2 linked regions of the Hydrogenophaga sp. SL48 genome follow. The protein of the gene in region 1 binds, or shares a complex with, the protein of each later gene. Links are inferred from orthologs where the notes say so. Each region holds a gene or a part of one and is shown in the gene's direction. Other genes may lie near its edges.

Evidence for each region.
Region 2: the proteins of dnaB (region 1) and dnaG are in contact, whole or in part, in a crystal structure (PDB 2R6A), measured with the Geobacillus stearothermophilus proteins. The link is inferred for Hydrogenophaga sp. SL48 from one-to-one orthologs. Residues at the interface, in WP_033016901.1 of Geobacillus stearothermophilus: Ser13, Glu15, Ala16, Gln18, Glu91, Leu92, Asp94, Ala95, Val96, Pro97, Thr98, Ala99, Ala100, Asn101, Tyr104, Tyr105, Ile108; in WP_049624496.1 of Geobacillus stearothermophilus: Lys456, Leu457, Leu458, Pro459, Ala460, Asn463, Ala464, Leu467, Leu535, Leu536, Ile537, Ala538, Gln544, Glu545, Asp548, Tyr549, His552.

The regions. Positions count from the first base shown.
Region 1 is NZ_CP063400.1:2,152,548-2,167,464, reverse strand. Bases 6,998-9,834 are described here. They hold dnaB (replicative DNA helicase), read left to right. Parts: upstream 6,998-7,619; coding sequence 7,620-9,050; downstream 9,051-9,834. Other genes in these bases: IM738_RS10265 (PhoH family protein), read right to left, coding at 9,117-9,834; rplI (50S ribosomal protein L9), read left to right, coding at 6,998-7,433. Outside these bases: IM738_RS10320 (IS110 family transposase), read right to left, coding at 1-137; IM738_RS10315 (putative nucleotidyltransferase substrate binding domain-containing protein), read right to left, coding at 335-2,200; IM738_RS10310 (hypothetical protein), read left to right, coding at 2,374-2,670; IM738_RS10305 (tetratricopeptide repeat protein), read left to right, coding at 2,667-3,242; IM738_RS10300 (DUF4212 domain-containing protein), read left to right, coding at 3,418-3,678; IM738_RS10295 (sodium:solute symporter family protein), read left to right, coding at 3,683-5,794; rpsF (30S ribosomal protein S6), read left to right, coding at 5,955-6,362; priB (primosomal replication protein N), read left to right, coding at 6,371-6,673; rpsR (30S ribosomal protein S18), read left to right, coding at 6,686-6,967; more of rplI, read left to right, coding at 6,981-6,997; more of IM738_RS10265, read right to left, coding at 9,835-10,877; IM738_RS10260 (peroxiredoxin), read right to left, coding at 11,060-11,536; IM738_RS10255 (Mth938-like domain-containing protein), read right to left, coding at 11,720-12,112; IM738_RS10250 (pyridoxal phosphate-dependent aminotransferase), read left to right, coding at 12,269-13,495; IM738_RS10245 (homoserine dehydrogenase), read left to right, coding at 13,612-14,917. UniProt on the Escherichia coli protein: The main replicative DNA helicase, it participates in initiation and elongation during chromosome replication. Travels ahead of the DNA replisome, separating dsDNA into templates for DNA synthesis.
Region 2 is NZ_CP063400.1:2,670,265-2,685,275, forward strand. Bases 12,081-15,011 are described here. They hold dnaG (DNA primase), read left to right. Parts: upstream 12,081-12,509; coding sequence 12,510-14,513; downstream 14,514-15,011. Other genes in these bases: IM738_RS12665 (acyl-CoA synthetase), read right to left, coding at 12,081-12,465; rpoD (RNA polymerase sigma factor RpoD), read left to right, coding at 14,808-15,011. Also shown: IM738_RS12625 (patatin-like phospholipase family protein), read right to left, coding at 140-1,006; IM738_RS12630 (extracellular solute-binding protein), read left to right, coding at 1,179-2,222; IM738_RS12635 (RNA polymerase sigma factor), read right to left, coding at 2,450-2,977; IM738_RS12640 (response regulator transcription factor), read left to right, coding at 3,100-3,831; IM738_RS12645 (HAMP domain-containing sensor histidine kinase), read left to right, coding at 3,835-5,376; IM738_RS12650 (3-hydroxyacyl-CoA dehydrogenase), read left to right, coding at 5,448-6,206; IM738_RS12655 (GspE/PulE family protein), read right to left, coding at 6,404-8,347; IM738_RS12660 (gamma-glutamyltransferase family protein), read left to right, coding at 8,466-10,325; more of IM738_RS12665, read right to left, coding at 10,819-12,080. UniProt on the Escherichia coli protein: RNA polymerase that catalyzes the synthesis of short RNA molecules used as primers for DNA polymerase during DNA replication.

The DNA.
Region 1 (14,917 bases):
AACACTTCCCATCCACCTGCGTCATTGGCCACTCGTTGGTGTTCAGAGCCCAGGCAGACATCGAGATGCTGCTTGGACACGTCAATACCAACATTGGGCTTTTGCTCGCGGTTCACTACCCCACCTTGCGGATGCATCGTCATGATTGGCAACTGTTCGGGTTACATGGTTGGATGAAAAGAGATTGGTGCGTTGACCAGGTGCTCAAGGACGAACTCGGGGCTCCAGGGGGTTGCAGGTTTGGCGCACCAACCGCCAAGGTTCACTCTTCAATAAACACAGAACGAAACATACAAGGGGGTCGCGCGAAGCGCGGCGGGGGTGGTTTACCTCCTCACATCCGATACCGCTGGCCCATCACGCTTTGCATCGTCTGCACCACCACGAACGCGTCTTTGAGCTGGTGGCGCTCGAAGTTGGACAGGTCGTCCGGGTTGATGTGGTTGTCGGGTGGTTGACCGGCCGCCATCTGGCGCGCCTGGTGCTGGATACGCAGGAAGGCCAGAAACTCCAGCGCGTCCTGCAGGTCCCGGGCGTTCTTCTCGTTGAGCCCGCCGCTGGCGGCCGCAGCGGTCAGCCGGTCGTGGGTGTTGATCTCGTTGTCGCCCAGGGCCAGTGCGTATACCCGGGCCAGGTCCACGATGGGCACCACGCCGTGGTGCTTGAGATCGATGGTGCCTTTGTGCTCGCCGCTTCGGATGGTGGAGATGCCTTTGAACATGCCCAGCGGCGGTTGGCGGAGCAGGGCGTTGCCGACCATGTGCGCCAGGAAAATCGTGTTGCCCCGGGTTTGCTGTAACACGCTGCGCCGCAGACCATCCAGCAGCCCGACGTTGCCGTGGACCGCACGCATGTCGAAGAACACGCAGGTCAGCATAAGCGCGGTCGGGTCGGGCTGGCTGGTCCATTCGGTGAAGGAGGTCAGCCAGCGCCGGCGCGGTTGGCGCCACTGGTCGGTCAGGGCCATCATCTCGCCAGGGCAGTACACGTAGCCGCAGGCGTCCAGGCCGTCGCACACGAAGCGCGCCAGGGCCTTGAAGTACGCGCCGTGCTGCGCCTCGTCGTAGGCGTCGTCCAGCACCAGGCAGTTGTCCTGGTCGGACCTGGCGGTTTGCTCGTTGCGCGCCTGGGAGCCGGCGGCCACCCAGACGTAGTCCACCGGTGCCGGGCCCAGTTGTGCCTCGCCCAGTTGCAGCAAGCGCGTGGTGATGGCGTCGGTGATGGCGGTGACGATGTGGCCGGTGTTGTAGGCCGAGGCTTCGGCGGCGGCGAGGCCTTGTTGCAGGCGCTTGACCTTGGCCGCGACGGTCTGCAGGCCTTCGACCGTGGTCTGTTTGTAGACATCACCTGCCAGATAGACCGCCGAAGTGCTGTGTTGTTCGGTCAGGTCGGTGGCGGTGATCATGCCGGCGATGCGCTGGCCGTTCAGCACCGGCACGTGGTGGATGTTGTGGCGTGCCATGAGCAGCAGCGCGTCGAAGGCCGGGTTCTTCACATCGACGCTCATCGGCGCCAGCGTGGCGATGTCCGCAATCGGTCGCGCGGTGTCCATCCCCATGGCAATCACCCGGTTGCGCAGGTCGCGGTCGGTGATCAGGCCAAACAGCAGGTCTTGCTCCACGATCAGCACCGAAGACACGCGCTGCTCGCTCATCACCTGCGCGGCGTCGCGGATGCTGGTGTGTGGGGAGAGTGTGACAGGCGGTCGTTTGATCAGCGCGCTCACGGGCGTGGTCATGAGGTTGAGCGCCGGGTCGCCGTTCGCATCACGGCGGGTCGCTGGCAGGCTGGACGTGTGAGCGCTCAGATCGGGGCTGGCCAGAAAGTAGGCCAGCGCCGGCACTTCCTTGCGCAGGGCTTCAGCGGTCAGGGCGTCGAGCCGGGTGTAGCGGCAGGCCGTTTCCGCCTGGGCGGCGCTGACCAAGAGGGACTCGCCCTGTGCCAGGCCAAACAGTTCTCCCGGCCGAAGACTCAGCACGGCCTCGCCATCGGGGTTTTGCAGCTGAACGGTGCCTTCGATCAACCAGTAAAGATGGGTCTTGAGCCGGTCGCCGTCGGCGATGAGCTCACCTGCGGCCGCGCTCAACTCGGGCAGTGCACGCGCCAGGGCGTCCTGGATACCGGCCGGCAGCAGCCCGAGGATGCGGTGACGGGAGAGGGCTTCGTGCAATGAGCGGGCATTGCCTGCGTCTTCGTTCATGGATGAACCGGGCCAGTTGGAGTGAGGTGTTTTTGATGCTACACCCCGGGGGCGGCAGCCTTTGCGGGTAAACCCTCTCGGTGTTTGACCTAGGGGTGGCGGGCATTGGGTTGATCTGTAAGTGTTCGGTAAGTCGAGGGCCAAGAATGGGCGCACGTTTACCCAAACCTTACATGTTGACACTCATTGCCTCCGTCAAATTGATTGCCGAAATCGCCCTGCTGGCGCTGTTTGGACAGTGGGTGCTGGGCTTGCTGGCGGGACAGAAGAAGGACAAAAACCTGTTCTATCAACTCCTGCAGCAGATCGGCAGGCCCTTCGTCGTGCTGGCCCGTTGGGTCTCGCCGCGCTTTGTGCTCGAACGCCACCATCCTCTGGTGGCGTTTTTGATTCTGGGTTTCGTCTGGATCCTGGCGACCGCAGCCAAGATATCCCATTGCCTGAAGATCGGGGTGCAACTGTGTCAATGATCACGTCCATCGACGCCTGGTTCGTGCGCTGGCAGGTGCGCTTGCTGCTGTTGGCCGGGCAGCAGCGCCAGGCCCTGGCCCGTGTCGATCAGTTGCTGGCCGATCAACCGCTGGAGCCCTATGCCCTCGCGACCAGGGCCCAGTTGCTGACCAACCTGGGCGACAAGCCAGCGGCCATCCTGACCCTGGAGCAGCTGGTGAAGGCCCAGCCGGCCCAGGCTTCGGGTTGGTACAACCTGGGTTATCTGTGCGAAGAAGAAGGCCGCCTCGAACAGGCCGAGGCCGCGTTTCGCCGCGCCACCGAGATCGAACCCGATCTGGACCGCGCCTGGTATGGGTTGGGCCTCAGTCTGATCCGTCAGCGTCACTTCGACGAAGCCATCGTGGCGCTGCGCAAGAACACCGAACTGCAACCCATGAGTCCCTACGGCTGGTACCAGCTGGCCCGGGTTCATGTGGATCGGCAAGAGCCCGACGAGGCGGCGAAGATCATTCGCCACCTCCGAAAGTTCGAGCCGAAGGTGGCGGCACAACTTGAGCGCGAGACAGGACTGGGCGCCGCCCTGACCTGACCGCTCCACCCGGCTCTGGCCGGATGGAGTACCTCGCATTCGCGCTGTGGCGCCCCAGAAGTGGTGGCCAGTCACAGGCTGGTCGCCGAACAACGCGGACCGTCTGCAGACCACCTGAGGAGACGGGTGGTGTTCGCGATCTGCCCGAAAGGGCGTCATTGATGGAGTCGATCAGATGGAATTGACAGATAACCACCGCCGGTATTGGCGGAAAAACCTCAACATCACCGCCGTATTGCTTGCAATCTGGTTCGTGGTGACCTTTGTTGTGAGCTTTTTCGCGAGAGACCTCAGTTTCAACTTTTTCGGTTGGCCTTTCAGCTTCTGGATGGGGGCCCAAGGGTCGCTGGTGGTGTATTGCCTGATCATCGGGTACTACGCTTGGTACATGAACAAACTCGACATCGAACACGGTGTCGAAGAGACCGAGGAGTAACACCATGGCAGGCATGTTCGAAACAGCGGGCGCTGGCGGCGGGTCCAACAAGGCCTTCAAGCAGCAGCTCAACAAGGTCTACAAGTGGTACACGGGGGGCTTTTTCGTCTTCGTGGTGACCCTGGCCATCCTGGAGCAACTCGGCCTCTCACGCGAGTGGATCGGCTTCATCTTCCTCCTGGCCACCATCGGCCTGTATGCCGGCATCGGCATCATGAGCCGGACCACCGACGCGGCGGAGTACTACGTGGCAGGGCGCCGAGTGCCCGCCATGTACAACGGTATGGCCACGGGGGCGGACTGGATGTCGGCGGCGTCCTTCATCGGCATGGCCGGTACCCTCTACCTGACGGGCTACAGCGGCCTGGCCTTCATCATGGGCTGGACCGGTGGCTACTGCCTGGTGGCGCTGTTCCTGGCGCCCTACCTGCGCAAGTTCGGCCAGTTCACCATCCCCGACTTCCTGGGTGAACGCTATGGAGGCAACCTGCCGCGCTTCATCGGCATCGTCGCGGCCATCCTGTGCTCGTTCACCTACGTGGTCGCGCAGATCTATGGCGTGGGCCTGATCACTTCGCGCTTGACCGGTGTGGCGTTCGAGTTGGGCATTTTTCTGGGGCTGGGTGGCATTCTGGTGTGCTCCTTTCTGGGCGGCATGCGGGCGGTGACCTGGACGCAGGTGGCGCAATACATCATCCTGATCGTGGCCTACATGATTCCGGTGGTCTGGCTGTCGGTGAAACAGACCAGCGTGCCCGTGCCGCAGGCAATCTACGGCTACCAGCTGGAGAAGGTCACGGCCAAGGAGAAGCTGCTGGCCAACGATCCCAAAGAGCTGGAGGTGCGCGAAATCTACAAGAAGCGCGCCGCCGATCTGGATGCGAAGCTGAAGGACCCGACCGTGGCGCTGGCCGCCGACAAGGCCGCGGCCGAAGCCAAGCTGGCCGAATTGCGTGCGGCCAATGCACCATCGGCCGACGTGGCCGCGGCAGAGAAAGCGCTGGCAGCCGTTCCCAAGGACGAGGCCGCCGCCAAGAAAGCCTGGTCGGCCGCCAAGACCGCAGCTGAGACCAAGGCCAAGCCGCTCAACGGCATGCCGGCTCACGCGGATCAGTTCACAGGCGATCCGAACGGTGACGAAAAGGCGCAGAAGACCTATAACGAGTCGCGTCTGAACTTCCTGGCGCTGATCTTCTGCCTGATGATCGGCACGGCCGCGCTGCCGCACATCCTGATGCGCTACTACACGGTGCCCAGCGTGAAAGAGGCTCGCCAGTCGGTGACCTGGTCGCTGTTCTTCATCTTCCTGCTGTACTTCACGGCACCCGCTCTGGCGGTGCTGGTGAAATACGAGGTGTTCCATGTGTTGATCGGCACGCCATTCGACCAGTTGCCACAGTGGGTGGCCGCGTGGAACAAGGTCGATCCGAGCCTGCTGTCGGTGGTGGACGTCAACAAGGACAACATCCTCCAGTTGAACGAAATGTCCATTGGTGGCGACATCATCGTGCTGGCCACGGCCGAAATCGGTGGCCTGCCGTACGTGATCTCGGGTCTGGTGGCCGCTGGCGGTCTGGCCGCTGCGCTGTCCACCGCCGACGGGCTGCTGCTGACGATCGCCAACGCGCTGTCTCACGACCTGTACTACAAGATGATCGACCCCAACGCCTCCACGGCGCGCCGAGTGACCATCTCCAAAATGCTGCTGCTGGTCGTGGCATTGATGGCTGCCTATGTGGCGGCGCAGAAACCGGCGGACATCCTGTTCCTGGTGTCGGCGGCGTTCTCGTTCGCCGCCGCAGCCTTCTTCCCGGCGCTGGTGCTTGGCATCTTCTGGAAGCGGGCGACAGGCATTGCCGCGTCGCTGGGCATGGTCGCAGGCCTGGGCATCACCTTCTATTACATGGTGACCACCCAGCCTTGGCTGCGCGGGATCTTCGGTGTCACCTCACCGATTGAGCTGTGGTTCGGCATCCTGCCGATTTCTGCGGGTGTGTTTGGCGTGCCGCTGGGCTTCCTGGTGATCATCCTGGTCAGCATGGTGACACCAGCGCCCAGTCGCAAGGTCCAGGAGCTGGTGGAGCATGTGCGCTATCCCAGCCTGAAGATGTCCTGAGACAGTAGGGGTGCGGGGCTGATGCCCCGCACCCCAGCCAGTCAGCAGCGTGCCGGTCTGTCAATCGACGGACCGGCATTTTTTTGCTAGAATCATGGGCTTCGCCTTGCTGCACCCCTGTTGACGCTGGGGGCAGCTTTTCAATCCACAAGGAGAGTCCATGCGTCATTACGAGATCGTTTTGCTGATCCACCCGGATCAAAGCGAACAGGTTCCAGCCATGCTGGAGCGTTACAAAGGCATGATCACCACCGGCAACGGCAAGATCCACCGCGTTGAAGACTGGGGTCGCCGTCAACTGGCCTACCAGATCAACAAGCTGTCCAAAGCCCACTACCTGTGTGTCAACATCGAAGCCGATCAGGCTGTGATGGCTGAGCTGGAGCACGCCTTCAAGTTCAACGACGCCGTGCTGCGCCACCTGACCGTGCTGAAGAAGAAAGCCGAAACCGGTCCTTCAAGCATGATGAAGTCGGTCGAGCGCGAAGAGGCCCGCAAACTGGCCCAGCCGGAGCAGCGCGAGCACCGTGAACCGCGGGAACCCCGCGAGCAGCGCGCAGAAGCCTGACCCGGGGTGTGACATCGCCAGCAGGTAACCAATTTCAATTGTTGGCCGCGGTGGTTCAGGTTCAAAGCCTGCGCTACACCCCGGCAGGCATACCCGCTGTGAACCTTGTGCTGGAGCACGAGTCCACGGTCACTGAAATGGACACCCCGCGAACGGTGAAGCTGCAACTGAGGGCCGTGGCCTTTGGTGCCATGGCTGAAACGTTGTCCCGACAAGGGCTCGAATCAGTTTCCAGCTTTCACGGTTTCCTGGCGAATGCACGCAACGGCAAAGGTGTCGTGTTCCATATTCAAGATTTCAGCAAAACATAGGAAAGGCCCATCATGGCTGCACCGAAACGTTTCAACAAAGACAAGCGCCCCAAGCGCAACACCCAATCGCTGCTGTTCAAGCGCAAGCGCTTCTGCCGCTTCACCGTGGCCAATGTCGAAGAAGTCGACTACAAGGACGTGGACGTCCTGCGTGACTTCATCGCCGAAAACGGCAAGATCATTCCCGCTCGCCTGACGGGCACCCGCGCGTTCTACCAGCGCCAGGTCAACACCGCCATCAAGCGGTCGCGTTTCCTGGCCATGCTGCCGTACAGCGACCAGCACCGCGTCTGAAAGGGAAACTGACATGCAAATCATTCTTCTCGACAAAGTTGTCAACCTCGGCGCTCTGGGCGACGTGGTCAAGGTCAAAGACGGCTACGCACGCAACTTCCTGATCCCCGCTGGCCGCGCCCGTCGTGCGACGCAAACGGCCATCGCTGAATTTGAAGCGCGCCGTGCGGAACTGGAAAAAGTCGCTGCAGCCAAACTCGCCGAGGCTCAAGCCCTGGGTGAAAAGCTGGCTGCGGTGGCCCTCAAGCTGTCACAAAAAGCCGGTGTGGACGGCCGCCTGTTTGGCTCCGTGACCAACCACGATGTGTCCGAAGAGCTGAACAAGCAAGGCTTTGCTGTGGCCAAGTCGCAAGTTCGCATGCCCAACGGCCCGTTGAAGAACGTGGGCGATTACACCGTGAGCGTGAACCTGCACACCGACGTCACCATCGACGTGAGTGTTTCGGTGCTCGGCGAAACCGCCTGAGTCCCGCCGGATCGGCGGTTCTTCCGCCGGTTGGCCACAAGGCCGCTGCCCTCGGGTCAGCGGCCTTTTGTTTTCCGGGGCGCAGTTATCCTCTTCGTTCCCCAGCCTGTGCACGGGTTGTCCACAGGCTTGTCCCATGACATCCGCGAGGGTGCGGCGTACCATCGTCGATTCAACAGGAACGCCATGTCAGCCGTTTTTTCCAACGCTCTCTCTTCTTTCGACACCGCCCTGGACGATGGCGGTTTCGGGGCCGACCAGCAGGTCGCCCAGTTGAGGGTGCCGCCGCACTCCATCGAGGCCGAGTCGAGTGTGCTGGGTGGCCTGCTGCTCGACAACCAGGCTTGGGACCGGGTGGCCGATCTGGTCAACGATTCCGACTTCTACCGCTACGAACACCGCCTGACCTATTCGGCCATCGCTGCATTGGTCAACGCCAGCAAGCCGGCCGACGTCGTGACGGTGTTTGAGCACCTGCAGAACCTGGGCAAGGCCGAAGAGGCCGGGGGCCTGGCCTACCTGAACTCGCTGGCGCAGTACGTGCCCAGCGCTGCCAACATCCGCCGTTATGCCGAGATCGTTCGCGAGCGCGCCATTCTGCGCAAGCTGGTGGCGGCCAGCGACGAGATCGCCACAGCGGCCTTCAACCCGCAAGGCAGGCAGGTGGCCAAGATCCTCGACGAGGCGGAGCAGAAGATCTTCAAGATTGGCGAAGAGGGCTCGCGCATGAAGGAGGGCTTCCAGGGGATGGACACCCTGGTGGTCGATCTGCTGGACCGTGTGCAGGAGATGGCCGACAACCCGATGGATGTGACGGGTGTGCCCACCGGCTTCATCGACCTCGACCGAATGACCTCCGGCCTGCAAGCTGGCGACCTGGTGGTGCTGGCGGCGCGCCCTTCGATGGGCAAGACGGCGTTTGCGATCAACATCGCGGAGCATGTGGCGCTCAACGAGGGACTGCCGGTGGCGGTGTTCTCCATGGAAATGGGGGCTTCGCAGCTCGCGGTGCGTATCGTTGGCTCCATCGGGCGCATCAACCAGGGCCACCTGCGCACCGGCAAGCTCACCGACGACGAGTGGCCGCGCCTGACCGAAGCCATCGAGAAGCTGCGCAATGTGTCGTTGCATATCGACGAAACCCCGGGTCTGACCCCAAGCGAACTGCGTGCCAACGCACGGCGTCTCGCGCGGCAGTGCGGCAAGCTGGGCCTGATCGTGGTGGACTACCTGCAGCTCATGAGCGGCTCTGGGGCGGCTGGGGGCGACAACCGCGCCACCGAGCTGGGAGAAATCTCCCGGGGCCTGAAGATGCTGGCCAAGGAACTGCAATGCCCGGTGATTGCTCTCTCGCAGCTCAACCGCTCGGTGGAACAGCGCACCGACAAGCGCCCCATGATGAGTGACCTGCGCGAGTCCGGCGCCATCGAACAGGACGCGGACATCATCATGTTCATCTACCGGGATGAGTACTACAACCGCGAAACGACCAAGGAGCCCGGCGTGGCGGAGATCATCATTGGCAAGCAGCGAAACGGCCCGACGGGCGTGGTCAAGCTGACCTTCCTGAACACGCTCACCCGTTTTGAAAGCCTCGCGGGTGGTGGTGACTTTTGAGTCATCGACCACACAAAGAAAAACCCGGCCATGCCGGGTTTTTCTTTGTGGTTGGGTGACGCTGGATCAGAGGACTTCACTGGCATAGTCGGCCAGCCTCGAACGCTCGCCGCGCGCGAGTGTGATGTGGCCACCGTGCGGCCAGCCCTTGAAGCGGTCCACCGCGTAGGTCAGGCCAGAAGAGCCTTCGGTCAGGTACGGCGTATCGATTTGCGCCAGGTTGCCCATGCAGATGATCTTGGTGCCCGGGCCTGCCCGGGTGATCAGCGTCTTCATCTGCTTGGGCGTCAGGTTCTGTGCTTCGTCAATGATGACGTACTTGTTCATGAAGGTGCGCCCGCGCATGAAGTTCATGCTCTTGACCTTGATGCGGCTGCGGATCAACTCATTGGTGGCTGCACGACCCCAATCACCCGCGTTCCCGCCATCGCCCTTGGCCAGGAACTCCAGGTTGTCGTCGAGCGCGCCCATCCAGGGGCCCATCTTTTCTTCTTCGGTGCCAGGCAGGAAGCCGATGTCTTCGCCCACGCTGACGGTGGCACGGGTCATGATGATTTCGGTGTAGCGCCGGTCGTCGAGCACTTGGGTCAGGCCACTGGCCAGGGCCATGAGTGTCTTGCCGGTGCCGGCCGTGCCAGCCAGTGTCACGAAGTCGACCTCGGGGTCCATCAGCAGGTTGAGCGCGAAGTTCTGTTCGCGGTTGCGGCTGGTCACACCCCACACGGCGTTTTTCAGGTGCGTGAAGTCCTTGAGGGTTTTGAGCACGGCGGTCTTGTCGCGGATTTCCGTCACGCGGGCGTACAGCGATGGTTCGCCAGGTGCTTCAAAATAGACAAACTGGTTGATGTAGAAGTGCCCCACCGCCGGCCCACTGACGCGGTAAAACGTGTGGCTGCCGCTTTGCCAGCTCTCGATGGTCTTGCTCTGGCGGGTCCAGAAATCTTGCGGCAGCGCCAGTGCACCGGCATACAGCAGCTCGCCGTCTTCGAGTGTCTTGTCGTTCTGGTAGTCCTCGGCGGCCAACCCCAGGGCCCGGGCCTTGACCCGCATATTGATGTCCTTGGACACCAGAATGACTTCGCGCTGTGGATGTTTGTCGCGCAGTGCATGCACCACGCCAAGAATCTGGTTGTCCGCCTTACCCTGTGGCAGGCTGCTGGGCAGTTCGGCGTTCAGCGGCTCGGTCTGGAAAAAGAGCAAACCCCGCGCGGTCTGGTGCCCCGTGGCAGAAAGCTTGAGCCCTTTGGCCATGTCGCTGCCTTGCTGCGCGGCGAGCGCGTCCAGTGTCCGACTGGTTTGGCGTCCATTGCGAGCGACTTCGGTCATGCCTTTCTTGTGCCCATCGAGCTCTTCGAGCACGATCATCGGAAGGTAGATGTCGTGTTCCTCAAAGCGGAACAAGCTCATGGGGTCGTGCAGCAGCACGTTGGTGTCGAGCACGAACAGGCGCGTTGCACCATGGTGGGGAGCCTTGCCACCGCGGCGACGTGCGCTCCCATGGGGCGTCAACGCAGCTGCCACGGGTGCTGGCAGGGGAGGTTGCTGCACAGCACGTTCGACGCGGGCGGTCTCAGGCTGAGGGGCTGCCACCGCGGCGCGTTTGACCTGTGGGATTGTTTCCGTCTTGCGAGAGCGAGAAGGCGGTTTGTTGGGCATGATGATCGGGTGCACCGAGGCCGCCGGCGCTGATGCTGCGACCTGCAGGGCCTGGGGTGGGGCTGGCAGTATGCTGGAGGCCCCTTCGTGGGGGTCCTCGCTGGATTTCAGGCTGTAGGCATCGGGCGCCAGAAGGGCTGCACGTTTGGAGGGGGCGGGTGGCAATGGCATGGGGGCTTGTTGGGTCAGCGCAAGGCAGAAAAAGAAAAAGCCGCCGGGGGAACCGGGCGGCTTTGCGGGCTGCAGGGGATGGGGGAGGGGATTGGAGCAGAGACGCTTCCCTGGGTCATGAATTCATTATGCACGACTGACTGAACCCGACCGTTCCCGGCGTCTTCGGGTCGATGGCTGTGTCAGGCGGCCTTTTTGAGGGCCTTGACCGCTTTGAGGACCTCTTCCACATGGCCGGGGACCTTCAGGCCGCGCCACTCCTGCTTGAGCACGCCATCAGCGCCGATCAGGAAGGTGCTTCGCTCGATGCCCTTGACCTTTTTGCCGTACATGATCTTGTTCTTGACCACGCCAAACATGTGGCACATCTTCTCTTCGGTGTCAGCGATGAGCTCAAAAGGAAGCTCGAGTTTGGTCTTGAAGTCGTCATGCGACTTCATGTTGTCTCTGGACACACCAAACACATGGGCGCCCGCCTTGACGAAGTCCTTGTACTTGTCACGGAACTGCATGGCTTCGGTGGTGCAGCCGGGCGTGTTGTCCTTCGGGTAAAAGTACAGCACCACCGTCTGACCCAGGTGGGTCTGGTTGCTGACCTTGATGCCGCCGGTGGCCAGGGACTCAAATTCGGGAATGGGTTTGTTGACAACGACTGCCATGCTGCGTGGACCCCTGACGTAGGTTGGTGGAGATGCGTTGGTTTTCCTGCTGTCCACGACTCCCTGGACAACGGCTGCTCTCGGGCGGCTGGGAGGAAAACAATCGGGTATTTTACCCTGAACGGCAGTCTTGGTCCGGCGTTCCTGGAAAGCCTTTTTCTGATGCCGTCAGAGCCGCAGGATTCAGGTGAGCTCTCCGGCCTCGATCAAAAGCGCCGCAATCACCCGCCGGCCTTCGCCCGCCAGGATGTTGTAGGTCCGGCATGCGGCGGCAGTGTCCATGGTCTCGACACCGATGCGGCGGTCCATCAGGCCCTGGACCAACGCGGGGTGGACAAAACGCAGTCTCCGTCCGCTTCCAAACAGCACCAGTTCTGGTGGCGGGGCGCCATCGGCGACCAAGTTGTCGAAGTCCACGGCCGACAGCGTCTCGAAACGGTTCACGCCCCAGGCGCTCAGTGTGCCGGATGCGTTCAGGATCAGGCTGCCTGTGTGGCGCTGCCCGTTCACGGCAATCCATCCATCACCATAGGCGGTGACCGAGAGGGCATCGGGTTTGTCGGCGTGCAGTTTCATGGGGTGGCGGTGTGCGGTGCAAGGGCCACGCTGGCGACGGAAGCGCTGTCGAACTGTGGTCAAATTGCAGGTTTTCCCTTGCGGGCCTACGTAATATAGCGCCCGAAGGTGATGTCCCTGATCCCCATGTGTCCGCCTGACTCCCACGGAGGGAATTTGAAAACCATCCAGAAATCCGCCAAGCTCGCCAATGTGCTCTATGACGTGCGAGGCCCGATCGTGGAGGCGGCCAAGCAGATGGAAGACGAAGGCCAGAAGATCATCAAGCTGAACATCGGCAATCTGGCGCCCTTTGGTTTTGACGCACCGGAAGAGATCCAGCAGGACATGATCCGCAACCTGCCGGAGTCCTCTGGCTACTCTGACAGCAAGGGCATTTTTGCAGCGCGCAAGGCGGTGATGCACTACAGCCAGCAGCAGGGCGTGGTGGGTGTGACACTGGACGACATCTACCTCGGCAACGGTGCCAGCGACCTGATCAGCATGGCAACCAACGCCCTGCTGGACGATGGCGACGAGCTGCTGGTGCCCGCGCCCGACTACCCGCTGTGGACCGCTTCTGCGAGCCTGTCCGGCGGCAAGCCGGTCCACTACCTCTGCGATGAAGCCAACGGCTGGATGCCGAACCTGGACGATATCCGCCGCAAGATCACGCCACGCACCAAAGGCCTGGTGGTGATCAACCCCAACAACCCCACAGGCGCCTTGTACAGCGATGAGTTGCTGCTCGCCCTGGTGCAGATCGCGCGGGAACACGGGTTGCTGCTGCTTGCCGACGAGGTGTACGACAAGGTTCTGTACGACGATGTGAAGCACACCGCGCTGGCGAGCCTGTCCACCGACGTGGTGACCCTGACCTTCAATTCGCTGTCCAAGGCCTATCGGGCCTGCGGATACCGCGCCGGCTGGATGGTGATTTCGGGCGACAAGACCTGTGCCAAGGATTACATCGAAGGCCTGAACATGCTGGCCAACATCAAGCTCGGCTCCAATGTGCCGGGGCAGTGGGCCATTCAGACGGCCCTGGGTGGCTACCAGAGCATCCACGATCTGGTCAAAGAAGGCGGGCGTTTGCGCCGTCAGCGCGATCTGGCCTACGAACTGATCACGGCCATTCCCGGGGTCAGCTGCGTCAAGCCGAAGGCGGCGCTGTACATGTTTCCCCGTCTGGACCCGGTGATGTACCCGATTCCGGACGACCGGCAGTTCTTCATGGAAGTGTTGCGCGCCACACGCGTGATGCTGGTGCAGGGGACGGGGTTCAACTACCCCGACCAACAACATTTCCGTATCGTGTTCTTGCCGCACGAGGACGATTTGCGCGAGGCGATCGGGCGTCTGGCGAAGTTCCTGGACGGCTGGCGCAAACGGCACGGCACCTGACGCCGTCATCAAAGGCCGGCGCCAACGTCATCAATGGCGTGGCGACAGGCCGATAGCATCGTATTTCCCCGGGGTGGGTGTGTATCCCCTCTGTTTTTGAGCGAATGAGACAAAGCATGAAACCGATCCAAGTAGGCCTTCTGGGCATAGGCACCGTGGGCAGCGGCACGTTCAACGTGTTGCAGCGCAACCAGGAGGAGATCAAGCGCCGCGCAGGCCGTGGCATTGAAATCACGATGGTGGCCGACCTTGACGTGGCGCGTGCCCAGAGCGTCGTCGGTCCGGACGTGAAGGTGGTGAACGACGCGCGCGCCGTGATCGCCAACCCCGAGATCGACATCGTGATCGAGCTGATCGGCGGCTACGGCATCGCCAAGGCACTGGTGCTGGAAGCCATCGCGGCCGGTAAGCACGTGGTCACCGCCAACAAAGCCTTGCTGGCCGTGCACGGGACCGAGATCTTTGCGGCGGCTTCGGCCAAGGGTGTGATGGTGGCGTTCGAAGCGGCCGTGGCCGGTGGCATTCCCATCATCAAGGCCCTGCGCGAAGGCCTGACGGCCAACAGCATCCAGTGGATCGCCGGCATCATCAACGGCACCACCAACTTCATCCTGTCCGAGATGCGCGACAAGGGACTGGATTTCGATGTTGTGCTGAAAGAAGCGCAGCGCTTGGGCTACGCCGAAGCCGACCCGACCTTCGACATCGAAGGTGTGGATGCGGCCCACAAGGCGACGCTGATGAGCGCCATCGCCTTCGGTATCCCGGTGCAGTTCGACAAGGCCTACGTCGAGGGCATCACCAAGCTGGGTGCGGCCGACATCAAATACGCTGAACAGCTGGGTTACCGCATCAAGCTGCTGGGCATCACCAAGCGCACAGCCCAGGGCATTGAACTGCGTGTGCACCCGAGCCTGGTGCCATCCAAGCGCCTGATCGCCAACGTCGAAGGCGCGATGAACGCCGTGGTGGTGCAGGGCGACGCCGTGGGCACCACGCTGTACTACGGCAAGGGCGCGGGCAGCGAGCCCACCGCCTCGGCCGTGATCGCCGATCTGGTGGACATCACCCGCCTGCACACCGCCGATCCGCTGCACCGCGTGCCGCACCTGGCCTTCCAGCCCGATGCCATGAGCGACCTGAGCGTGCTGCCCATGAGCGAGGTGGTGACCAGCTACTACCTGCGCCTGCGCGTGGCCGACGAGGCCGGCGTGCTGGCCCAGGTGACGGGTCTGCTGGCGAACGCCGGGATCAGCATCGACGCGGTGCTGCAGCGCGAGGCCGACGAAGTGGGCGGCGAGGGCGCGACGTCCACCGACCTGATCATCCTTACGCACGACACCCGCGAGGGCACCATGAACGATGTGCTGGCGCAGATGCAGGCGTTGCCCAGCGTGCTCGCGCCCATCACGCGGATTCGAA
Region 2 (15,011 bases), 520 kb from region 1 along the record:
AAAGGGCGGGCTTGGTTTCCAAGACCGGTTTTTCTGGTTGTCTCCTCGGGTCCTTTTCGAAATTCGGTTTCATCGGACCCCTTAAGCCCCAGCCGCAAGGCCGGGGCTTTTTTTATGCCTCAGCCTTTCAAGCCAGCGCTCAGTGGCTGGCCAGTGCACGGTGCCTGGACAACTCCAGCTTGAGGCGCGGCAAGGCCGCCTGCATCGCGGCCCGCCCGGCATCGATGCTGCGCTGGCGCGAGGTGAAGTCGGCGCTGCCCACCCCCGCCAGCGCCGGTCGCACCACCACGTTGGCCCCGGCCAGCTCCAGCCGGTTGATGCTCTGGCCCATGATGGCCGTCGTTTTGGGCAGCAGGCTCAGCAGGCCGTTGGACGGCAGGTCCTGTGGGTCGGCCGAGATGTCCACCGCCAGCACCACCTCGGCGCCCATCTCGCGCGCCTGGCGCACCGGCACGGGTGCGACCAGGCCGCCGTCCACGTATTCGCGCCCCGCGATGGCGACCGGGTTGAACACGCCGGGCACGGCGCTGGACGCGCGCACGGCCTGCGCCGCGTCGCCGCGCCGGAACAGCACGCCCTGCCCGGTGCCGAGGTCGGTGGCGAGGATGCCCAGCGGCAGCTTCATCTGCTCGATCAGCTTGCCGCCCACGGCCTGGCGCACGTAGCGCGCCAGCGCCTCGCCGCGCAGCAGGCCGCGGCTGACCAGCGGGAGTATCCAGTCGGTGAGGGTGGCTTCGTCCATGCTCAGGGCCGCGCGTTCCAGCTCCGTGGCGTCCTTGCCGCTGGCGTACAACGCAGCCACCAGGCTGCCCGCCGAGGTGCCGGTGACCACGTCGGGGTGGATGCCGTTGGCTTCCAGCACCTGAATGACCCCCACGTGCGCAAAGCCGCGCGCGGCGCCGCCCCCCAGCGCCAGACCCAGGCGCGGCGCGCGCTGGGGCACCTCCACCACGGGTGGCGGCACGGTCGGCGGTGGCACGGTGGGCGGGGTGCTGCAGCCTCCCATCACCAGCAAGGCCAGCGGCAACGCCCAGCCAAAACGGGTTTTGACCCAGATCAAAGAAAGCTTATCAAGAACTATTCGCATTTCTGTTAGCATCGATTCCCGTGGTTTCCCGAGGCACCGTGCCCGGGGATCCAGCCCCACATTGTCCACGTCCGTCTCTCTGAAAGCCCCCATGAAAAAGCTTGCTTCCCTCACGCTGATCCTGGCCGCCAGCGCCGCCGCCCTGAACGCCCAGGCCCAGGACAAGGTGCTCAACCTCTACTCGGCCCGCCACTACCAGACCGACGAGGCGATGTACGACAACTTCACCAAGACCACCGGCATCAAGATCAACCGGGTGGATGCGGACGACGCCGGCATCGTGGCGCGCCTGCGCGCCGAGGGCGCTGCTTCGCCGGCCGACGTGATCCTGCTGGTGGACGCCGCGCGCATGGCCTCGGCCGACAGCCAGGGCCTGTTCCAGCCGTTCAAGTCCGCCAAGCTGGACGCGGCCATTCCCGCCAACCTGCGCGCCGACGCCACCAAGGACGGTGTGACCTGGACCGGTTTCTCGACCCGCGCCCGCGTGATCGTGTACGACCCGCTGCGCGTCAAGGCCGCCGACGTGGCCACCTATGAGCAGCTCGCCGACCCCAAGCTCAAGGGCCTGGTCTGCACGCGCTCGGGCTCGCACCCCTACAACCTGTCGCTCTTCTCCACCGTGGTCGAGCGCCTGGGCGACGCTAAGGGCGAGGCCTGGCTCAAAGGCGTGGTGGACAACATGGCACGCGCACCCAAGGGCGGCGACACCGACCAGATCAAGGCCGTGGCCTCGGGCGAATGTGGCGTGGCGCTGACCAACACCTACTACCTGGCGCGCCTGATCAAGTCAGACAAACCGGACGAGCGCTCGGCCATGGAGAAGGTGCGCGTGGTGTTCCCGAACCAGGGCACCAGCGGCACGCACGTCAACATCGCCGGCGCGGCCATGGCCAAACACGCCAAGAACCGCGACAACGCCATCGTCTTCATGGAGTACCTGGCCAGCCCCTTCGCCCAGGACTACTTCGCCAACGGCAACAACGAGTTCCCTGCCGCCAAGGGCCTGAAGATCGCCAACCCGGCCATCACGGCCATGGGCGGCGACAACTTCAAGGCCGAGCAGATCCCGCTGGGCGTGGTCGCGAAGAACATGACCAAGGTGCAGCAGATGATGGACCGGGTTGGGTACAAGTAACCCCCCTGCGCCGCTTTGCGGCTTCCCCCCGGAGGGGGGACAACGCGAGTGGCCCGGCAGAGCCGGTTCCACCGCGTTCTGGGGCAACTTCCCCTCTCACGATCCACCGCCTCTCCGGCGCACGTGTATCCCACTCAGAATGCGGCGGAACCGGCTTTGCCGGGCCGCTCGCATTGCCCCTTGAGGGGCTGAGCGGTTACGCGCAGCGAACAAGCGATGGGGGTGGTTCAATTCAACAGTTTGCGCGCCCGGTGCAGGCGCACGAACAGGCTGTCCTGGCTGATCGCCAAGCGCTCGCACACCACCTCGGTGGCTTCATCGTGCAGCACGCGCCACTGCATCACGTCACGCAGCCCTTGAGGCAATTGTTCGATGCGAGCGAGGGTCAAGGCCAGGCGCTCGCGGTGCTCGGCGAGTTCGTCCGGGCGGGCGGCGGCGCATTCGAACTGCAGGGCCTCGTCGTCTTCGGTGTCGGCGTCCATCTCGTGGTAACGGGCGCGGTCCCTGATCAAATCCACCAGCTTGTTCTTGAGGATGCCGGTGAGCCAGCTGCGCAGCGCGCTGCGGCCTGAAAACGCCGCGCACCCGGACATCACCGCCTCGAACACGTCGTGCACCAGGTCTTCGGCCAGCATCGGATCGTGGAGTTTGCGCCGGGCGAACCGGATCAGGTAGCTGCGGTGGCTCACCATCTCGGTCCAGCAGACGGTGCCGGTGGGGGGTGTGGAGAAGGCAGATAGCTGGGCGGTGTTCATGGCGGGCTCCGGTTCGGATGGGATGCCTCCACTGTGGTGAGCCCAGATCACAGCCCGCTATCGAAAGATCACATTTCGATAACAATCGGGTAAGAAAGCGCTCACGCAGCGGACCCATTCCCATGAATGCCATGAAGCAGATCCTGATCGCCGAGGACCAGACCGACATCCGGGACCTGCTCGCCCTGAACCTGCGCGGTGCCGGCTATGGCGTGAGCGAAACCCGCGACGGGCCGTCGGCGCTGGCGCTGCAGACCGAGGCTGGACACGACCTGCTGGTGCTCGACCTGATGATGCCGGGCCTGGACGGGCTGGAGGTGTGCAAGACCTTGCGCTCGCGCGGTGACCACACGCCCATCCTGATGCTCACCGCCAAGTCCACCGAGCTCGACCGGGTGCTGGGCCTGGAACTGGGCGCCGACGACTACCTCACCAAACCCTTTTCCATCGCCGAGCTGCTGGCCCGCGTCAAGGCGCTGCTGCGGCGCTCGGAGCTGCTGCGCGCGGCGCAGGCGGCCCAGAGCCTGGCCGCGGATGCTGGCGCCCCACTGGTCAACGGCGAGCTGGAGATCCACCCTGTCAAGCGCCTGGCCCGGGTGCGCGGCATGAACCTCGATTTCACGGCGCTGGAGTTCGATCTGTTGCTGCATTTCGCCCAGCACCCCGGCCACGTGTTCTCGCGCGGGCAGCTGCTCAACGCCGTCTGGGGCTACACGCACGACGGCTACGAACACACGGTGACGACCCACATCAACCGCCTGCGCGCCAAGCTGGAAGCCGACCCGCTGCGCCCGGACTTCATCCTCACGGTGCGCGGCGCGGGCTACAAGATGCGCGAACGCCCGTCGCGCTGAGCCATGAAGGTTCGCGCCAAGATCGCCCTCACGATCTTCCTCACGGGTCTGTTCACCGTGCTGGGCGTGGTGGTCGCCATCGTGCTGGCCTACGAGCGCTTCGAACACGAGTCGGCCTACTACCGGGCCGACGCCTTCCTGAAGCGCGTGGTCACGCAGCACAACGACCTGCTGGGCATGCGGGAGCGCTTTGGCGGGGACTTCACCGACTTCCTCGCCAACCTGGTGCTCTACGAACCCGACACCCAGCTCTACCTGCTGGACACCCAGGGCACCGTGCTCAGCACCACCGGCACCACCCCGCTGCCGCCGGGCTTCAAGGTGCGCATCGGCCCGGTGCTGGAGGCCGCGGGCGACACGCCCATGCCCTATGTGCTCGGCGACGACCCCGAGCACATGGACAAGCGCGTGGTCATCGCGGCGCGCCCCCTGCGGTTCGCCTCCATACAGCCCGACCGGCCGGTCGATGGTTACCTGTACCTGGTGTGCCGCCCCCGCGTGTTCGGGGAGGGGCGCATGGCGGCCTTGCGCAGCACGCTGTCGCAGCCCGCGGCGCTGATGGTGCTGGCGGTGGTGGCGCTCGCCACCCTGCTCGCCACCTGGGCCACCGCCACCCTCACGCGCCCGCTGTCGCGCCTCACACGATCGGTCGGCCGGGTCACGCAGGCCGGGCTCGACGACATGGCCTCGACCGACCCGGACGGGCCGGGCCCGTCGCTAGACCTGCCCGATGCCCAGGGCAACGATGAATTCGGGCAACTCGCGCGCGGCATCGACGCGATGCTCCAGACCTTGCGGCGGCAGTGGAGCACGCTGCGGCGCCTGGACCACTTCCGCCGCGAAGGCGTGAGCAACCTCTCGCACGATCTGCGCTCCCCGCTGACCGCCACCACCGCCTGCCTCGAAACCCTCGACGCCCGCTGGGCCGGCGACGCCACCCGCGACGACGACCGCCGGCTGGTCGCGGTGGCCCTGCGCAACACGCAGAACGCGGCCCGCCTCGTGCAGAGCCTGGGCGACCTGGCCCGCCTGGACGAACCGACGTTCCAGCTCAACGCCGAGGTGCTGGACCTGGGCGAGCTGCTGGACGACGTGGTCATGCGCTTTGCCGAGCGCGCGCGCCTTCAGGGCATCCGTCTGCAGGTGGCCGAAGACCCCGGCGCCGCACAGCGCCCCGCGCTCGCGGCGGTGGACATCGAACTGTTCGAGCGCGCGGTGGCCAACCTGGTGGACAACGCGCTCAAGTTCTCGGGCCGCGGCAGCGTGATCCAGCTGAGCGCCGGCCGCCACACCGGCGAACACGGCGAGGTGGTCAGGGTGCGGGTGAGCGACAACGGGTCGGGCATGGCGGCCGCAGACATTCCCCACCTCTTCGATCGCTTCTACCAGAGCCGGTCCAGTGTGGCACCCGCCACCGGCGAAGGCGGCAAAGGCCTGGGCCTGGCGATCGTGAAACGCATCGTCGACCTGCACGGCGGGTGGCTGCGCGTGTCCAGCGAACCAGGTCGTGGGACCGACGTCACCCTGGAACTTCCGGCCGCCTGAAGCCCGCCGAGCGCCCTGGGCGATAATTGACGTTTACGTCAACGTCAATTCACCATTCGAGGAGCACACCCATGGACATTCAAGGCAAGGTTTTCATCGTCACCGGCGGCGCATCGGGCCTGGGCGAAGGCACGGCGCGCATGCTGGCTGCGAACGGCGGCACGGTCGTCATCGCCGACATGCAGGCTGAAAAAGGCGAAGCTGTCGCCCAAGAGATCGGCGGCGCTTTCGTCAAATGCGACGTCAGCAGCGAAGCCGACGGCCAGGCCGTGGTCGCCAAGGCGGTCTCGATGGGCAAGCTCATGGGCCTGGTCAACTGCGCCGGCATCGCGCCGGCCGAAAAGACCGTGGGCAAAAACGGCGCGCACTCGCTGGCCGTGTACACCAAGACCATCATGGTCAACCTGGTCGGCAGCTTCAACATGATCCGTCTCGCCTCGGAAGCCATGTGCAAGAACGAACCCGAAGCCACCGGCGAGCGCGGCGTGATGATCAGCACCGCCAGCGTGGCGGCCTACGACGGCCAGATCGGCCAGGCCGCCTACGCGGCCAGCAAAGGCGGCGTGGTCGGCATGACGCTGCCCATCGCGCGCGACCTGTCGCGCAACGGCATCCGCAACATGACCATCGCCCCCGGCATCTTCGGCACGCCCATGCTGTTCGGCATGCCGCAGGAAGTGCAGGACGCCCTGGCCGCCAGCGTGCCCTTCCCCAGCCGCCTGGGCACGCCGCAGGACTATGCCAAGCTGGCGAAACACATCATCGAAAACGACATGCTCAACGGCGAGGTGATCCGCCTCGATGGCGCGATCCGCCTGGCGCCGCGCTGAGGAGGGACACCCCCCGCGCCGCTTCGCGTCCCCCCCCTCAAGGGGGGCGGCACTGGCCGTCCGGCAGAGCCGGCCCGGCGGTGCCCTTGTGGGCACCATTTCATGCGCAGGGATCGCTCTCCGGCGCCATGGAAAACCAATACCGATTCGCCTTCAAAGCGGTATGAAGCACTTCCTGCCTTCTCGAAGAGCCTGGCTCAGCGGTAGGCCAGCCGGGCCTGCTTGAGGTCGATGCGGCCCTGCACCACCTTCTCCAGCGCGTCGTGGCGCAGGCTGCGCATGCCCTCGTTCACGGCGGTGTCGAAGATCTCGCCAGGCCGTGCGCGGTTCTGGATCAGCCGCTTGATCTCCCGGCTGTTCTGCAGGATCTCGTAGACGCCCATGCGCCCCTTGTAGCCCTTGCCGCCGCAATGCTCGCAGCCCACCGCGTGGCGAACCCGCACCTCGCCGGGGGTGGCCACGCCCGCGGCGTCCAGCAGCCGGGCCTGGGCCTGCGGCAGGCCGAGGCTGCTGCCCTCGCGGTACTCCTCCAGCAGCGCCGTCCAGGACGTGTCGTCGAGCGCGCTCGTGCTTGCGCAATGTGGGCACAGGGCGCGCACCAGCCGCTGCGCCACCAGCCCCAGCAGCGAATCGGCGAAGTTCATCGGGTCCATGCCCAGGTCCAGCAGGCGCACCACGCTTTCGCTGGCGTTGTTGGTGTGCAGGGTCGAGAGCACGAGGTGGCCGGTGAGCGAGGCCTCGATGGCGATCTTCGCGGTCTCGGCATCGCGGATCTCGCCGATCATGATGATGTCCGGGTCGGCGCGCAGGAAGCTGCGCATGGCGCTCGCGAAGGTCAGCCCGATCTTGGCGTTCATCTGCACCTGCCGCAGCCCGGGCTGGGTGATCTCGATCGGGTCTTCGGCGGTCCAGATCTTGCGCTCGGCGGTGTTCACCTCGGCCAGCATGGAGTGCAGTGTGGTGGTTTTTCCCGAGCCGGTCGGCCCCACGGCGAGCACCATGCCAAAGCTGCGCTGCGAGAAGCCCGCAATGGTCTCCAGGTCGCGCGGCTGCAGGCCCAGCCGCGAGAGTGGCAGCGGCTTGGCCGATTCGAGCAGGCGCAGCACCACGTCTTCCAGCCCGTCGTGGGTCGGCATCACCGCCACGCGCAGCTCCAGCGCCTGGCCGCCGAATTCGGAGAAATCGATCTTGCCGTCCTGCGGGCGGCGTCGCTCGGCGATGTCCAGCCGCGCCATGATCTTGATGCGCGAGACCAGCGGGCCGCGCAGCTTCGCCGGCAGCCACAGGTAGGGCTCCAGATCGCCGTCGCGCCGGAACCGGATCGCCGTCAGCGCCTCGCCCGGGTTGGTCTCGATGTGGATGTCGGAGGCGTGCAGGCGCTGCGCCTCGGCGATCATCTGATTGACCAGGCGCACCATGCCGGCCGACTCGCTGGCCGAGGCGAGCTGCTCGGCCTCGGCGCCGCTGCCCAGCTCCACCATCGCCTGCATCACCAGGTCGTCCACGAGCACCCGTTCCTGGGAGCTGCCCGCGCCTGGCGGCGCCAGCTTGCGCCACAGCTCGTCGACGACGGCCGGTGCGTGGCGAGCGTGGTTCGCGCGTTCCACGCGCTCCTGCACCTCCAGCCGCCGCTCGATGGCCTCGCGGCTGCCCCAGACCAGCGCCACCGAGTGGCCGGTCAGGCTGCGCAGCTGCTGGCGCAAGGCGTCGCTCGTGGGCGCACACGACGCGATGTACAGCTGCTCGTTGGCCATGCCCAGCGGCACCACGTTCAGCGCCTGCGCGTGGCGCAGCGGCAGCAGGTCGAAGGCCTTGGGGTCCCCCTCAAACCCCAGCACCTCGATCTCCACCAGCCCCGCCACCCGCGCCAGCGCGCGGTGCAGTTCGTCTTCGGTCAGCAGGAGGCGCTGCACCAGGTCGCCCGAGCGCGAGCGCAGCAGGTCCGGGTCTTCGGCCACCAGCTCGCGCAGGATGCCCTCGTCCAGCAGGTGCAGTTGACGCAAGGCTTCGCTCAAACCCACGATCGGCCGCCGGCGCTGGGTGTCCTGTGCGTTGATCAGCTGCGGCAGGGTCTGCACCAGCGCACGCGGTGCGGCGCAGAAAGACCCCGAGTCGGAGCCGGGCGTGATGGTGAGGGTCATCGAATCTCCTGTAGAACACGTGCTGGGCACCCGTGTGCCAGCAGGATCAACATACCCTGAAAAAGTAACAATTTGTTTGACGTCGGGCAAGCCGTGTCTGATCCACCCCATGAAAGCCATGTCCATGCCACATTTTTCACAGGCCCACCGGATCGCGGGCCGCGCCTTGACGGCGGTGGTCATCGCCGTCGCCCTGGCCGCGTGCAGCGCCCCACCGGCTTCCCCCTGGGCGTACCAGCCGCCCATGCTGCCTCAGCAACCCGAGTCGGCCACGGGCTGGAGCGCCAAACCCGGATGGGCCTACCCGCGCGAGGCGGTGGCCGCCGCGAATCCGCTGGCCGCCGACGCGGGCGCCCAGGTGCTGCGCGCGGGAGGCAGCGCGGTGGACGCCGCCATCGCCGTGCAGATGGTGCTCACGCTGGTGGAGCCGCAGTCCAGCGGCATCGGCGGCGGCGCCTTCCTGCTGCACCACGATGGCCGGCGCGTGCAGGCCTACGACGGCCGCGAGACCGCGCCTGCAGCGGTCGATGGCAACCTGTTCATGGGCACCGACGGCCAACCGTTGCCGTTCATGGAGGCGGTGGTCGGTGGTCGCTCGGTGGGCACCCCCGGCGCGGTGGCCATGCTGGCGCTGGCGCACCGGCATCACGGCAAGCTGCCCTGGGCGAAGCTGTTTGAACCGGCCATCACCCTCGCCGAGCAAGGTTTCGCCGTCAGCCCCCGGCTGCACGGCCTGCTGCAAGCCGAGACCGCGCTCAAGTCCGACCCGGTGGCCGCCGCCTATTTCTACCGCGCCGATGGGCAGCCCCACCCGGTGGGCCATGTGCTGAAGAACCCGTCGCTGGCGGCGGTGCTGCGCGACATCGCCATGCAGGGGCCGCGTGCGCTGCACGAGGGGCCGGTGGCGCGCGCCATTGTGGCCAAGGCGCAGCAACACCCCGCGCAACCGGGCCGCCTCTCGCTGGACGACCTGCGGCGCTACCAGCCCAAGGAACGCGAGGCGCTGTGCTTCGACCACCGGGCCCTGCAGCGCCTGCTGCGCGTCTGCGGCTTCCCGCCGCCCAGCTCGGGCGCGGTGGCCATTGGCCAGATCATGGGCCTGCTGGCGCGCACGCCGCAGGGCGCGGCGCCCCTGAGCGGTGAGCCGGGCGCGGAATGGCTGCACAGCTACATGGAGGCGTCGCGGCTGGCGTTTGCCGATCGCGCGCTGCACCTGGCCGACCCCGATTTCGTGGCGCCGCCCGCGGGCCGCTGGGACAGCCTGCTGGACACGCGCTACCTCGACGAGCGCGCCCGCCTGATCGGTCCGCAGCGGGCGCCACAAGCCCCGCCCGGCCAGCCCGGTGGGGTGGCCAGCGCGCACGCGCCCATGCCCGAACAGCCGGAATACGGCACCAGCCACATCAGCATCGTGGACCGCTGGGGCCACGCGCTGGCCATGACCACGACCATCGAGGCGGGCTTCGGCGCGCGCCTGATGGTCACGACCGACCCGTCGCGCCCTGGTGGCTTCCTGCTCAACAACCAGCTCACCGATTTCAGCTTCACCCCCGCCGACGCGCAGGGCCGACCCGTGGCCAACCGCGTGGAGCCAGGCAAACGGCCGCGTTCGTCGATGTCGCCCACGCTGGTGTTCGACAAGGCGAGCGGGCAACTGCTCATGAGCACCGGCAGCCCGGGCGGCGCGCTGATCATCCACTTCACGGCCAAGACCCTGCTGGGCACGCTCGGCGGTGGTCTGTCACCCCAGGCCGCCATCGACCTGCCCAACTTCGGCACGCTGGGCGGCCCGGTCATGCTGGAAGCCGGCCGCTTCCCGGCGAGCACCGTGCAGGCGCTGCAGCAGAAGGGTCACACGGTGAGCGAAACGCCGATGCCGAGCGGGCTGCAGGCGATCCAGCGTGGTGTGAAGGACGGCCGGCCGGTGTGGCTGGGCGGGGCCGATCCACGGCGCGAGGGGGTTGTGGCGGGGGATTGAGGCTTGGGTGCTTTTGGCGGGGCAGCTGTTGGTTTGCTGCTGCTCAGGTGCTTGGTTCTTCGTTGCACCCTTCCTTCGGCGCTCGGCCGTGTGGGCAGGGGCAGGTGGTCCGGGTGTTCGTTCTCCGTCCCACCTCTCGGGCGTCTGCGTGGGCACGCTGCCGTTGCTTCATCAACACCGTTGCAGCACGGACGCTCTGTGGCAACCGCGAATGGGGACTGTGCCCGCCCACCCAAACCACCTACCCCGACGTGATGTTGGAGCGAAACAGCAGGCACGCCCACCTGTCTTTGAGGACGATGGTGGCTCCCCCGGGCGCAGGCCCCCTTCGCCGTTGTCACAGAGGCGGTTCACCCGCCCGGTGTTGACGAGGGAGCGGCTGCGCGCCCATCCGCCCGACGGCGAGCGTGGGCCGGAGAACGGGGGTGACGCCATCGTCCAGCGCGAGGTGCGGGCGCGAAGTCTGGGCGCGAGGTGCTGGCGCGAAAGGACGTCAAACGTCGATGGCCGCCGCCGACCCCGCCCGCTTGCGCAACTCAAACTTCTGGATCTTCCCGGTGCTCGTCTTGGGCAGTTCACCGAACACCACAAAACGCGGCACCTTGAACCCGGCCAGGTGTTTCTTGCAATGCGCCACGATGTCTTCGGGCGTGGTGTGCACGCCGAACTTCAGCTCCACAAACGCACACGGCGTCTCGCCCCACTTGGCGTCGGGCCGCGCCACCACCGCCGCGGCCAGCACGTCCGGGTGGCGGTACAACACGTCCTCCACCTCGATCGACGAGATGTTCTCGCCGCCCGAGATGATGATGTCCTTGCTGCGGTCCTTGATCTTGAAATAGCCGTCGGGGTACTGCACCGCCAGATCGCCGCTGTGGAACCAGCCGCCGGCAAACGCCTCCGCCGTCGCCTTCGGGTTCTTCAGGTAACCCTTCATGGCGATGTTGCCCTTGAACATGATCTCGCCCATGGTCTCGCCGTCCAGCGGCACCGGCAACATGGTCTCGGGATTCAGCGCCCGCACGTCGCGCTGCAGGTGGTAGCGCACGCCCTGGCGCGCGTTGAGGCGGGCCCGCTCGCCGATGTCCAGCGCGTCCCAGGCCTCGTGTTTGGCGCAGACCGTGGCCGGGCCGTAGACCTCGGTGAGGCCGTAGACATGGGTGAGGTCAAAGCCCATCTGTTCCATGCCCTCGATCATCGAGGCCGGTGGCGCCGCACCGGCCACCATGGCCTTGATGCCAGCGGGCACGCCTTCTTTCATCGAGGCCGGTGCATTGACCAGCAGGCCGTGCACGATGGGGGCGCCGCAGTAGTGCGTCACGCCGTGGTCGCGCATTGCGTCGAAGATCGCCTGCGGGTCCACGCGGCGCAGGCACACGTTCACCCCCGCGCGCGCCGCGACCGTCCACGGGAAACACCAGCCGTTGCAGTGGAACATGGGCAGTGTCCAGAGGTAGACCGCGTGCTTGGGCATGTCCCACTCCAGCACGTTGCTGATCGCATTCGTCGCCGCGCCACGGTGGTGGTAGACCACGCCCTTGGGGTTGCCGGTGGTGCCGCTGGTGTAGTTGAGCGCGATGGCGTCCCACTCGTCGGCGGGCAGGCGCCAGGCAAAGGCCGGGTCGCCGCCAGCGATGAAGGCCTCGTAGGTGGTGCTGCCCACGGGCTGGGATTCACCGGTGAAGAGCGCGTCTTCCACGTCGATCAGCAGCAGCGGCGTGCTGGCCTGGCGCAGCTTGAGCGCCTTGGCCAGGGTGCCGGCGAATTCCGGGTCCACGATCACCGCCTTGGCCTCGCCGTGGTCGAGCATGAAGGCGATGGCTTCCGGGTCGAGCCGGGTGTTCAGCGCGTTCAGCACCGCGCCCGCCATGGGCACACCGAAGTGCGCTTCGACCATGGGCGGCGTGTTGGGCAGCATCACGGCCACCGTGTCGTTCTTGCCGATACCGGCCTTTTGCAACGCACTGGCGAGCTGGCGCGCGCGGGTGTAGGTCTGGCTCCAGGTCTGGCGCAACGCGCCATGCACGACGGCCAGCCGGTCGGGGTAGACCTCGGCGGTGCGCTCGACGAACGACAGCGGCGAGATCGGGGTGAAGTTGGCCTCGTTGCGGGGCAGGTCCTGGTCGTAGATGCTCGTCATGCGGGTCTCCGGGTTCGTCAAAATCGTTGGGGGAGAATAGCCCCGTGGCCATACCGCAGACTTTCATCCAGGAACTGCTCAATCGCGTCGACGTGGTCGACGTGGTGGGGCGCTACGTCCAGCTGAAAAAAGGCGGAGCCAACCTGATGGGCCTGTGCCCGTTCCACGGCGAAAAGTCGCCGTCGTTCAGCGTCAGCCCGACCAAACAGTTCTACCACTGCTTCGGCTGCGGCGCCAACGGCAACGCCATCGGTTTCCTGATGGAACATGCCGGCATGAGCTTCATCGAGGCGGTGAAGGACCTGGCCCAGCAAACCGGCCTGCAGGTGCCCGAGGACGACGCCTCGCCGCAGGACCGCGAGCGCGCCGCCCAGCAGCGCCAGAAGCAGGTGACGCTGAACGATGTGCTGGACAAGGCGGCCCACGCCTACATGAAACAGCTCAAGGCTTCGCCACGTGCGGTGTCCTATCTGAAGGGCCGCGGCCTCTCGGGCGAGATCGCCAAGACCTTCGGGCTGGGCTACGCGCCCGAGGGCTGGCGCAGCCTAGCCAGCGTGTTCCCGGACTACAGCGATGCGCTGCTGGTCGAGTCCGGCATGGTGATCGCACACGAGGATGAAAAAGGCCAGGACGGTGAAGCGAAACGCTACGACCGCTTCCGCGACCGCATCATGTTTCCGATCCGCAACGTCAAGGGCGAGTACATCGGCTTTGGCGGACGCGTGCTCGACAAGGGCGAACCCAAGTACCTGAACTCGCCCGAGACGCCGGTGTTCAGCAAGGGCCGCGAACTCTACGGCCTGTTCGAGGCGCGCACCGCCATCCGCGTGGCGGGCTACGCGCTCGTCACCGAGGGCTACATGGACGTGGTGGCCCTGGCCCAGCTGGGTTTTGCCAACGCCGTGGCCACGCTGGGCACGGCCTGCACGCCCGACCACGTGCAAAAGCTCTTCCGCTTCACCGACAGCGTGGTCTTCAGCTTCGACGGCGACGGCGCTGGCCGCCGGGCCGCGCGCAAGGCGCTCGACGCCGCCCTGCCCCTGGCCACCGACACGCGCAGCGTGAAGTTCCTCTTCCTGCCCGCCGAACACGACCCGGACAGCTACATCCGCGCCAACGGCGAAGAAGCCTTTGCGCAGTGCGTCAAAGAGGCCGTGCCGCTATCGCGTTTTCTGGTCGATGCCGCCAGCGCCGACTGCGACCTGACCAGCGCCGAAGGCCGCGCCCGCATGGCCAGCCAGGCCCGCCCGCTGTGGAACGCCCTGCCCGACGGCGCCTTGAAGCGCCAGCTGATCACCGAGCTGGCCAACGGCATCGGCATCGGCAGCGCCGACCTGCTGCAGCTCTGGCAACAGTCCAACGGCGGCGCGCGCTCCCCGCGCCCGAACCGTGAAGCACCGGCACCGCAGGAACCCGGCTACGACGGCGGCAGCCACCAACAGGGCCACGACGACGCCCAGGGAGGTGGCTACACCCCGTCGTACCCCCCCTCCAGCGGCGGGTCGTATGGCGGCGGTGGCAACAGCGGTTACGGCAAGGGCAGCTACGGCAACAAGGGCTATGGCAAATGGCGCAAGGGCCCTCCCCCGCCACCGCGCATGCTGGGCTCGCGCCGCTCGGGCGGCAGCCGGGCCGACCGCGCCGTGGGCCTGCTGCTGGCCAACGCCCAGGCCTGGGACACGCTCTCCGCCGACGACCACGCGATGCTGGCCCACCTGCCGGCCCCGCACGGTCCGGTGTTTGCCTGGCTCGAAGCGCAGCTGCACGAACACGGCCCCCAACCTTGGTCCGCCCTGCGCGAGGCCCTGCGCGGCAACGAGCACGAAGCCTTCATCTGCGCCGAGGTGGAACAGGCCACCATGGGCGCGGATTCGGCGCTGGAGCTGGCCGAGCTCGCCGACGTGATGGACCGCCTGCGCGGCGACGCCCTGGAAGCCCTGGCCGGTCTGCTGGCGGCGCGGGTGCAACAGGGCGACGCCTCGGCCTTCGAGGACTACAAGCGGGTCAATGAACGCATCAAGGCCTTGAAAAGCGGTCCGCCGGTATAATCTAGGGTTTTGCACCGCAAGCGCGACAGCAGCACCTCCGGCACAGGCCTGCCCCCAGACAGGGGCGACACGGGAATCCCCCTGGCCACCTCAGCGACCCGCCCCGGTCCTGACGGAACCCCGCAAGGACTGCACACCAAATGTTCGCCCACACAGCTTGCAGGCCCATCCTCACCGGCGAGTGATGGGCGTTGTGCCCGACAAAACCACCGTGGATGGTCTGCCCCACGCGGTTTGTCGTCGGTTTTTGTGAGTCCTGCCGGTTCTTTTTCTGACATTTTTTTTGAGGTCCTCATGCCTGCGAAGAAGTCCAGTACGCCCGTCGTGTCCCACGCAAAAGCCGCACCACAAACCAGTGCGAAAGCAGCGCCAGCCAAAGCGCCTCCGAAGAAAGCCCCTGTTGTGACGACTCCCAAGACCCCTCCCAAAGCCGCTGCCAAGGCGCCTGCCGCCAAAACCAACGTGAGCAAGGCCCTCCCGGAAGAGCTCGAATCCGAG